DNA from 2 places in the Thermus brevis genome. Region 1 is predicted to be linked to the other one. Evidence: a T-box and tRNA genes for the amino acid it is inferred to sense, from the RefSeq annotation. Region 1 holds a T-box; the other holds one or more tRNA genes.
What was found. The T-box of region 1 lies ahead of ileS (isoleucine--tRNA ligase). A T-box ahead of a tRNA ligase gene usually reads a tRNA of that ligase, here a tRNA-Ile.
Positions count from the first base shown of each region.

Region 2: it has a tRNA-Ile gene. The T-box ahead of ileS (isoleucine--tRNA ligase) is inferred to sense a tRNA for this amino acid. The anticodon was not compared.

Region 1 covers NZ_CP102606.1:2,040,374-2,045,438, forward strand. The annotation lists gene rho (transcription termination factor Rho) at 1-1,253, opposite strand, end outside; gene fsa (fructose-6-phosphate aldolase) at 1,250-1,921, opposite strand; T-box leader at 2,059-2,296, shown strand; gene ileS (isoleucine--tRNA ligase) at 2,331-5,065, shown strand, end outside.
Region 2 covers NZ_CP102606.1:2,312,611-2,317,675, forward strand. The annotation lists gene KQ693_RS12435 (LabA-like NYN domain-containing protein) at 1-288, shown strand, start outside; gene KQ693_RS12440 (hypothetical protein) at 292-1,311, shown strand; gene KQ693_RS12445 (ribonuclease FAU-1 family protein) at 1,308-1,832, opposite strand; gene KQ693_RS12450 (YgaP family membrane protein) at 1,905-2,096, opposite strand; tRNA gene KQ693_RS12455 (tRNA-Ile) at 2,181-2,257, shown strand; gene KQ693_RS12460 (tRNA-binding protein) at 2,340-2,669, shown strand; gene KQ693_RS12465 (SIS domain-containing protein) at 2,666-3,697, opposite strand; gene uvrA (excinuclease ABC subunit UvrA) at 3,773-5,065, shown strand, end outside.

The DNA.
Region 1 (5,065 bases):
TTGTTGTTCTTGGTGCGCCCCAAACGGGCAAGAAGCATCTCCATGGCCTCCGCCGGGTCCATGTCTGCCAGGACCTTGCGCAGAAGCCACATCTTGTGCACCACCTCCTCGCCCAAGAGGAGCTCCTCCCGACGGGTCCCGGACTTCAGAATGTCTATGGCCGGGAAGATGCGCCGCTCCTCGAGGCGGCGGGAAAGGTGGAGCTCCATGTTCCCTGTACCCTTGAACTCCTCAAAGATCACGTCGTCCATGCGGCTTCCCGTTTCCACCAGGGCCGTGGCTAGGATGGTAAGGCTACCCCCACCCCGGATATTGCGGGCCGCTCCCAGGAAGCGCTTGGGGAAGTAGAGGGCGGCAGAGTCCAAACCGCCGGAAAGGGTACGGCCCGTGGGCGGGGTTACCAGGTTGTTGGCCCGGGCCAGGCGGGTGATGGAGTCCAGGAGGATCATCACGTGCCCCCCCTCCTCCACGATGCGCTTAGCCCTCTCGTGGACGAATTCCGCCACCCGGATGTGGTTCTGGGGAGGTTCGTCAAAGGTGCTGGCGATAACCTCAGCTCCCTGGACGCTTTCCCGGAAGTCCGTGACCTCCTCGGGGCGCTCGTCTATGAGCAAAACGATCACCTTGATGTCGGGTTCATTCTTCAGGACCGCATTGGCGATCTTCTTGAGGAGGGTTGTCTTGCCCGCCTTGGGTGGGGCCACGATGAGCCCCCGTTGCCCCCGGCCGATGGGGGCCAGCAGGTCGATCACCCGGGTGGAAAGCTCATCGGGGGTGGTCTCCAGCTTGATCTGCCGGTCGGGGAACTGGGGGATGAGCTCGTCAAAGCGAGGCCGGTTCTTGGCGGCCTCGGGATCCAGGTCGTTCACCGCCTCCACCTTGAGGAGGGTTCCATAGCGCTCGTTCTCCCGTGGAGGCCGCACCCGGCCCACGATATAGTCCCCGCTCCTTAAGGCATACTGCCGGATGAGTCCTGCAGAGACGATGGCCACCCTGGATTCCAGGTTGTACAGGTTCTCGGTGATGAACCCGTACCCATCCGGGCTGATCTCCAGGTAACCCTTGACCAGCTGCAGGCCCTCCCCTTGGGTCTGCCGCTCCAGGAGGGCCATGATGAGCTGGTCCTTCTTCATGCGCTTGTAGTTCTCGATCCCCGCTTCCTGGGCCAGCAGGTGGAGCTCCGGAAGGATCTTGGCCGAAAGCTCCTGATAGGTGAGGGGTGCTTCTTGTTGGGTATCTGCTTTTCTCCTCATGGCTTGACCTTCTCCCAGTCCTCCATAAAGCGTCTAAGGCCTATGTCCGTCAAAGGATGCTTAAGAAGCTGCTTGAAGACCGTATAGGGCATGGTGGCGATGTCCGCCCCAAGAAGGGCGGCCTCCGTCACATGGCGGGGATGGCGGATGGAAGCGGCGATGACCTTGACCGGCAGGTTCTGGACCTGGATTAGCTCCACGATCTCCCGCAAAAGCTCTCCCCCATCCCAGGAGATATCGTCCACCCGGCCCAGGAAGGGGGAGACATAGGCCGCCCCCGCCCGGGCCGCCAGAAGGGCCTGGTTGGCGGAAAAGATCAAGGTCATGTTCACCTTCACCCCCTGGGTGGAAAGGCGCTTGCAGGCCTTCAGGCCCTCCTCGGTGGTGGGCAGCTTGACCACGATGTGGGGATGGATGGCGGCAAGCCGTAGGCCCTCCTCCACCATGGCCCCTGCCTCCAGCGCGGTCACCTCCGCCGACACAGGTCCCTTCGCTACCTCGCATATGGTCCGTAGGTGGGCGAACAAAACCTCCTCGGTCAGCTTTGCTCCTCGGCCCGCATACTCCTTAGCCACCAAAGTGGGGTTGGTGGTAACCCCGGAGAGCACCCCCCAGGCAGCGATCTCCCGTATCTCCTCCAAGTTGGCGGTATCCAGGTACAGCTCCATGAGCACTCCTTTTGTCGGGAAGTGGACCGGCTTAGCTCGATTCTAGCAGACCCAGCCCAGGCGTTGTCAAGGAAGGGGTGGGCTGCTAGCATGGGCTTAGCCGCCAACGGGGGATTTTACCCCAGGGGGCATGAGCTGTAAAGGCGAGGATGGGGAGAGTACCCCTTTCCAATAGCCTAGAGCGAGCCGGGGAGGGTGGAAGCCCGGTGGTGAGGAAAGGCGGGAAGATCACCCCGGAGCCGCGGGAGGAAAGGGGCTAAGGGCCTCGAGTAATGCCCGCCGGGTGCGCCCGTGATCGCGCGGAAATGAGGGCCTGGAGGCTATCTCCAGGAAGCGCGGTGGTACCGCGGAAGCCCTTGCGCTTTCGTCCGCGCCCCAAGGGCGCGGGCGTTTCTTTAGGGAGGAGCGTATGTTCAAGGAGGTCGGTGAACCCAACTTTCCCAGGCTGGAAGAGGAGGTTCTGGAGTTTTGGAAGCGGGAGAGGATCTTTGAGAAAAGCGTGGAAAACCGTAAAGGCGGGCCCCGCTACACCATTTACGAAGGCCCCCCCACCGCCAACGGCATGCCCCACGTGGGCCATGCCCAGGCCCGAAGCTACAAGGACCTTTTCCCCCGGTACAAGACCATGCGGGGCTACTACGTGCCCCGCCGAGCCGGCTGGGACACCCACGGCCTGCCGGTGGAACTGGAGGTGGAGAAGAAGCTGGGGCTAAAGAGCAAACGGGAGATCGAGGCCTACGGCATCGAGCGCTTCAACCAGGCCTGCCGGGAGTCGGTGTTCACCTACGAGAAGGAGTGGGAGGCCTTCACCGAGCGCATCGCCTACTGGGTGGATCTCAAGAACGCCTACGCCACCCTGCACCCCACCTATGTGGAAAGCATCTGGTGGAGCCTGAAGAACCTCTTCGACCGGGGGCTCCTCTACCGGGACCACAAGGTGGTGCCCTACTGCCCACGGTGCGGCACGCCTCTTTCCTCCCACGAGCTTTCCCTGGGGTACAAGGAGATCACCGATCCCTCGGTCTACGTGCGCCTTCCCCTTAAGGAACCGGGGAGGCTGGGCCTGGAAAAGGCTAGCCTCCTCATCTGGACCACCACCCCCTGGACCCTGCCCGGGAACGTGGCCGCGGCGGTGCACCCCGAGTACACCTATGGGGCCTTTGCCGTGGGGGAGGAGGCGGTGATCCTCGAGGAGACCCTGGGCCGCAGGCTCCTCGGCGAGGAAACCCCCATTCTAAGGACCTTTTCCGGGAAGGAACTGGAGGGCCTGGCCTACGACCCCCCCTACCCCCAGGCCCTGGAGAAGGGGTACTTCGTGGTCCTGGCCGAGTACGTGAGCCGGGAGGACGGCACGGGCATCGTCCACCAGGCCCCCGCCTTCGGGGCCGAGGACCTGGACACGGCCAGGGCCTACGGCCTTCCCCTCCTCAAGACGGTGGACGAGGAAGGGAAACTCCTGGTGGAGCCCTTTAAGGGCCTCTTCTTCCGCGAGGCCAACCGGGCCATCCTGAAAGACCTCCGCTCCCGGGGGCTTCTTTTCAGGGAGGCAAGCTACCTCCACAGCTACCCCCACTGCTGGCGGTGCTCCACCCCCCTCATGTACTACGCCACGGAAACCTGGTTCATCAAAAACACCCTCTTCAAAGAGGAACTCATCCGTAAAAACCAGGAGATCAACTGGGTCCCGCCCCACATCAAGGAGGGACGCTACGGGGAGTGGCTCCGGAACCTGGTGGACTGGGCCCTAAGCCGCAACCGCTACTGGGGCACGCCCCTTCCCATCTGGGTCTGCGGCTCTTGTGGAAAGGAAGAGGCCATCGGCAGCTTCCAGGAGCTGAAGGAAAGGGCCATTCAACCCCTTCCCGAACCCTTCGATCCTCATCGTCCCTACGTGGACGGGGTGGAGCTCCGATGCACCTGCGGGGGCACCATGCGCCGGGTTCCCTACGTGATCGACGTCTGGTACGACTCCGGGGCCATGCCCTTTGCCTCCTTGCACTACCCCTTCGAGAACGGGGAGGAGTTCAAGGAGGCCTTCCCCGCGGACTTCATTGCGGAAGGCATCGACCAGACCCGGGGCTGGTTCAACTCTCTGCACCAGCTTGGGGTGATGCTCTTCGGCTCCATCGCCTTCAAAAACGTCATCTGCCACGGCCTCATCCTGGACGAAAAGGGCCAGAAGATGAGCAAGTCCAAGGGGAACGTGGTGGACCCCTGGGACATCATCCGGGAGTTTGGGGCGGATGCCCTCAGGTGGTACATCTACATCTCCGCTCCCCCGGAGGCGGACCGCCGCTTCGGACCCAACCTGGTGCGGGAAACGGTGCGGGACTACTTCCTCACCCTCTGGAATGTGTATAGCTTCTTCGTCACCTACGCCAACCTGGACCGGCCGGACCTTAAGAACCCGCCTCCCGTGGAGAAGCGGCCCGAGCTGGACCGCTGGCTTCTTGCCCGGCTCCAGGATCTGATTCAAAGGGTGACGGAGGCCCTCGAGGCCTACGACCCCACCCAAAGCAGCCGGGCCCTGCGGGACTTCGTGGTGGAGGACCTCTCCCAGTGGTACGTGCGCCGGGGCCGCAGGCGCTACTGGAAAAACGAGGATCCCCTGGACCGGGAGTCCGCCTACGCCACCTTGTACCAGGCCCTGGTCACCATCAGCCAGCTCTCCGCCCCCTTCACCCCCTTCCTGGCCGAGGTGCTTTGGCAGAACCTGGTGCGCTTGGTAAGCCCCGAGGCCCCCCTTTCCGTGCACCTTTCCGACTGGCCCGAGGTGGACCCCCATCTGGTGGACGAGGAGCTGGTGGCCAAGATGCGGGCGGTGCTCAAGGTGGTGGACCTGGCCCGCTCCGCCCGGGCTAGAAGCGGGATCAAGACCCGCATCCCCCTTCCCCTTCTCCTCATCACCGCTCCCACCGCCCTCGAGCGGGAGGGCCTGAGGCACTTCGCCCCCGAGATCGCCGAGGAGCTCAACGTGAAGGAAGTGCGGGTCTTGGAACTAGGGGAAGAGGTGCTCCGCTACCGGGTCCTGCCCAACCTGAAGCTCCTCGGCAAGAAGTACGGCAAGCTCCTTCCCAAAATCCGCGAGGCCCTGGAAAGGGAGGCCTCGAGGGTGGCTAGCCTGGTCCTGAAGGGGGAAAGGGT
Region 2 (5,065 bases), 270 kb from region 1:
CTCCTCACCACCGCCCCCCGCTGGGACCGGGCCATCGTGGCCAGCGGTTCGGGAGAACTGGCCCACACCTTCAGCGCCCTGAGGGCCCTGGGGAAGGAGATCCACCTCCTCGGCGTGCACGAGCTGGCGGACCTCGAGCTCCGCAACCAGGCGGACCGCTTCCTAAACCTCCCCGAGTGGCGGGAGGTGCTGGAGAGAACCCTGGGGGGCCGCCGCACCTACGCGGGCTACCCCGTGGAGGCCACGGTGGAGGTGCCTCCCGCCCCGGTGGAAGACGCCCAGTCCTGACCTATGCCCCCGGGCCCCTGGCTGGTGCTGCTGGCAGCGGGCCTTTTCTACCTGGCCCTTCCCATCCCCCCTACCCTACCCCCCTCCCCAAGCCTCAGGGACCTTCTCCCCTACCCAAAGGAAGAGCGGGAGGCTTGGGTGAGCCTCCACCTGAGCTTGAAGGCCAGCCTACACCTGCTTTTAGGGGAGAAAGCGGCCCGAGCCTACGACCGCCTGCTCCGCCTCGAGCTCAAAAACCAGCGCTCCGGTAAGCGCGCTGCATACCCAGAAGCCAAAAGCGCCCTCCTGGCGGCCAGGCGCTGGGTGGAGGCCATCGGCCAGGCCAAGCGGGGCCAGAAGGTGGACCTCGAGGGCCTGCCCACCGCCCCCCACCACGTACTTCCCTACGCCCGGGAGATCCGCGCCGCCGCCTCTGCCCTCGGCATTCCTTATGGGGTGCTGGCCGCCATTGTGGATAACGAGCAGTACGGAGGGGACAAGGCCTTGGGGCTTTCCAGGGGGGTGCGGGAAGCAGCGGATGGCTTAGCCCAAGGTCTGGCCGAAGTCCAGGGCCACGCCCCCTTGAGCCGCACCCTGGGCCTGGCCCAGATGAGCTGGGAGGATGCCCTCAAGCAACAAGACCGCCTGCGCCTCTTCGGGGCTTGGGATCCAGCAAGACCCTTCCCCAAGACCGAGACCGAGGCTAGGAAGGCCCTCGAGGATCCCTACCTCAACCTCCTCTTCACCGCAAGCCGGCTTAGAGGCTACTTCAACGCCCTTCTCGGTCTCCCCCCAGGGGATACCCGCCTTCTGGATGACCCCTGGCTCTACTACCTGGGCCCCGCCTGGCACAACTACCCCTTGCGGGCACAGAACCTGGAAACCTGGGAGGATAGCTTCCACGGCTTTTTCAAGGGCCTCCTCTACCAGGTGGTCCTGGAAGGACGCTGGCACCTCGAGGGGCGCATCCTTATTCCCCTTAAAGCCTGGGGGTCTGGAGCACAGGATCCCGCTCCCTCTTCCCTCCCCACCCTCACGCCCTAGATCCGTTCCATCCAGGGAAGGGGCTCCCCGGGAGGCAGCACCGGCCACCTTCTCTGCCGCATGTGGTGCAGGATGGCCTCCACCGCCTTTTCCGCCTCCTCCACCCAAAGCCTGGGGTAAAGGGAGCGCTTGGCCAAAAACTCCTCCCGGTCGAAGACCTGGCAGGTATGGTCGGCCTGGCAGCGCACGTCCAGCTCGAGGTCGTACTGGCGAAAACCCCTTCCCGTCCACTCCGCCGGGGTCTGCACGTTCCAGTAATACTCCAGCACCCGGCCCTCCCTCACATCCGGCCCCCCGGAGTACCAGGCCCCAGGGAAAAAGGCCACATAGGCATCGTGGTCCAGCACCACCGCCTTCCCCTTGGCCACGTGGTGAAAGGTCCCGCCCTGCGGCAAAAGGGTCAGGACGCCTTCAGGTCTCACCTCCACCACCCGGGCTTCCCAGAAGTAGTGGAGCACATCCCCGGGAAACTTCCAAAACTCCACCCGAACGCGATCCCTAGGGGCAAGCGGCCAATCCATATCCCACCAGCCCGGCTTTCAGCCAGACAACGCCCCAGCTCACCTGGGGTCCAGGGCTGGGCAAAGCCGGCTTTACTTCTTGGTGCTGATGCCCAGGACCTTGTAGAGGGCGCAGAAGCCGGTGACCGCCGTGAAGAGGAGGACCACCCCCACGATCCCCAGGATCCAGTTCCAGGGGGATGCCGACTGGAAAGCGAAGTAGAAGAGGACCAGGGCCAGAATAAAGCGAATCACCCTATCGGTGGTGCTCTCGTTTACCGTCATGGCTCACCTCCTCCCTTAGTGTATACATAGCGGGCGGGACGTTTGGCCTTAGTTCTCCCTTGTGCTAAAATAAGCCCTTGGCATGGGCCGTTAGCTCAATCGGTCAGAGCGGCCGGCTCATAACCGGTTGGTTGCAGGTTCAAGTCCTGCACGGCCCACCAGCCCCCTATCTGTAAAAGTCCCGCCTCCTCAAGAGGCGGGAAACGTGTTTGTACCAGCCCCTTCCTCTGGCAGAATCTAGCCATGGAGGCCCTGCAAGCCTTTCAAATCCTGGATCTGCGCATCGGCCGCATCTTGAAGGCCGAACCCCACGAGAAAGCCCGCAAACCCAGCTACAAGCTTTGGATCGACCTCGGGCCCTTAGGGGTCAAACCGAGTTCCGCCCAGATCACCGAGCTTTACCGCCCCGAGGACCTGGTGGGCCGCCTGGTGGTGTGCGCGGTGAACCTGGGAACCCGCTCCATCGCAGGCTTCCCCTCCGAGGTGCTGGTCCTGGGGGCTAAGGATGCCGAGGGCCGGGTGGTCCTCCTCACCGCGGAGCGGGAGGTACCCCTGGGGGAAAGGGTCTTCTAGCGGGTCCGGGTCACCTTGGTGAGGTGCCGGGGCCGGTCTGGATCCAGGCCCCGGGCCCGGGACAGGGCCTCCGCCTTGGGATAAAAGGCCTGGGCCAGGAAAAGAGGGGTGATCTCGGGCTCGGAGGCCACGGGAAGCGCCAGGGGAGAATCCGCCAGGGCCAGGGCATCGGGTTCCGGGGAGAGAACGAGAAGATGAGCCCCTTTCGCCTTTAACCCCTCCAAGGTGGAAAGAAGGGCCTCCAAGGCCTCATCCTTTTGCACCAAGGCCAGCACTGGAAAGCCAGCCTCCAAAAGGGCCTGGGGACCGTGGAGGAACTCCGCCGCCGAAAACCCCTCCGCATGAAGCCCCGCCACCTCCTTCAGCTTCAAGGCCGCCTCGAGGGCCACGGGGTACGTGAACCCCCGCCCCAGGACGAAAAGGTTTTCCGCATCCTCCAGGTAATCCAGCTCCCCCGAGGCCTCCAAGGCCCGGTGCAGGGCCTCGGGTAAGCCGGGAAGGACCTGGCGCAGGCGGGATTCCTCCACCAGCTGGGCCAGGAGGTGGAGGGTGGCGGCCAGCATGGCCAGGAAGCTCTTGGTGGCGGCCACCGCCTTCTCCTCCCCGGCATGGAGGGGAAGGACCACCTCCGCCATCCGGGCCAGGGGGCTCTCCTCCCGGTTCACCAGGGCCACGGTGAGGGCTCCCTGGGAGCGGTAGGCGCTTACCGCCTCCAAAAGGTCAGGGCTTTCCCCGCTTTGGCTAAAGGCGAGAAGAAGGGAGGGAAAAGGCACCCGGGGCCTGGCCCGGTAAAGGGTGAGGACGGAAGGGGCCAAGGAGAGAACCGGCCACTCCAATCGGGCCTCGAGGAGGTACTTGGCAAAAAGGGCCGCATGGTCGGAACTCCCCCGGGCCACGGTAAGGGTGAGGGCCGGGGGGCGCTTCCTCAGGAAGCGGACCAGGCTCCTCACCTCGCCCTCGTTCTCCCTAAGGAGGCGCTCTATGACCTTGGGAGCTTCCTCCGCTTCGGTACGCATCCAAGAGGCCATAGGTTCACTATAGGGCACGGAAAGCCCCCTCCTGCCACCTGGTCCTTCCCAGAAGGTAGTGGTATACTTCCACGGATGGACCGCATCGTCATCCGGGGGGCACGGGAGCACAACCTCAAGAACATCAGCCTGGAGCTCCCGCGGGGCAAGTTCATCGTCATCACCGGGGTTTCCGGCTCGGGCAAGAGCACCCTGGCCTTTGACACCATCTACGCAGAGGGGCAGCGGCGCTACGTGGAAAGCCTCTCCAGCTACGCCCGCCAGTTCCTGGGGGTCATGGACAAGCCCGAGGTGGAGAGCATCGAGGGCCTCTCCCCCGCCATCTCCATCGACCAGAAAACCACCAGCCACAACCCCCGCTCCACCGTGGGCACGGTGACGGAGATCCACGACTACCTCCGCCTCCTCTATGCCCGCATCGGCACCGCCTACTGCCCGGAGTGCGGCCGCCCCATTGAGAAGCAGTCCGCCAGCGAGATCACCGACCGTCTCCTGAAGAACCCCCCGGGCACCCGGGCCATCCTCATGGCTCCGTTGGTGCGGGGGAGGAAGGGGGAGTACCGCAAGCTTTTCCAGCAACTCATGAAGGAAGGCTACGCCCGGGTGCGGGTGGATGGGGTCATCTACCTCCTGGAGGAGGCCCAGAACCTAAACCTGGAAAAGTACGAGAAGCACGACATTGACCTGGTGATCGACCGGGTGGTCCTTAAGGAGGAGGAACGCCCCCGCATCGCCGAGGCGGTGGAGCTCGCCCTCCTTAGGGGCGAGGGACTCATGCGGGTCCTTTACCCGGATTCCGGCCAGGAGGAGCTTTTCTCCGAGAAGTTCGCCTGTCCCGAGCACGGAAGCGTCCTGGAGGAGCTCGAGCCCCGCATCTTCTCCTTCAACGCCCCCTATGGGGCCTGCCCTGCCTGCTCGGGTCTGGGTTACAAGCAGGAGTTTGACCCTGAGCTCATCGTGAACCCCGAACTCTCCCTGGCCGAGGGGGCCATCCTGCCCTGGGCCCGGGGGCGGGACACGGGGCGAAGCTACCTCTGGGACCGGCTCCGGGCCTTGGCGGAACACATGGGCTTCGACCTCAAAACCCCCTTCAAGGACCTGCCGGAGGAGGCCCAGCAGGCCGTGCTCTACGGGCTTCCCGAGCCCTTTGAGGTGGTCTTCCGCCGGGGAGGCAAGGAAACCTTCCGGGTGGAGGTCCACTACGAGGGGGTCATTCCCTGGCTGCAGAAGCGGTACCAGGAGGCGGAGTCCGAAGGGGTCAAGGAGGTCCTGGAAGGCTTCATGTCGCAGAAGCCCTGCCCGGTGTGCGGCGGCACCCGCTACAAGAAGGAAGTGCTCTCCGTAAGGGTAGCGGACAAGAACATCGCC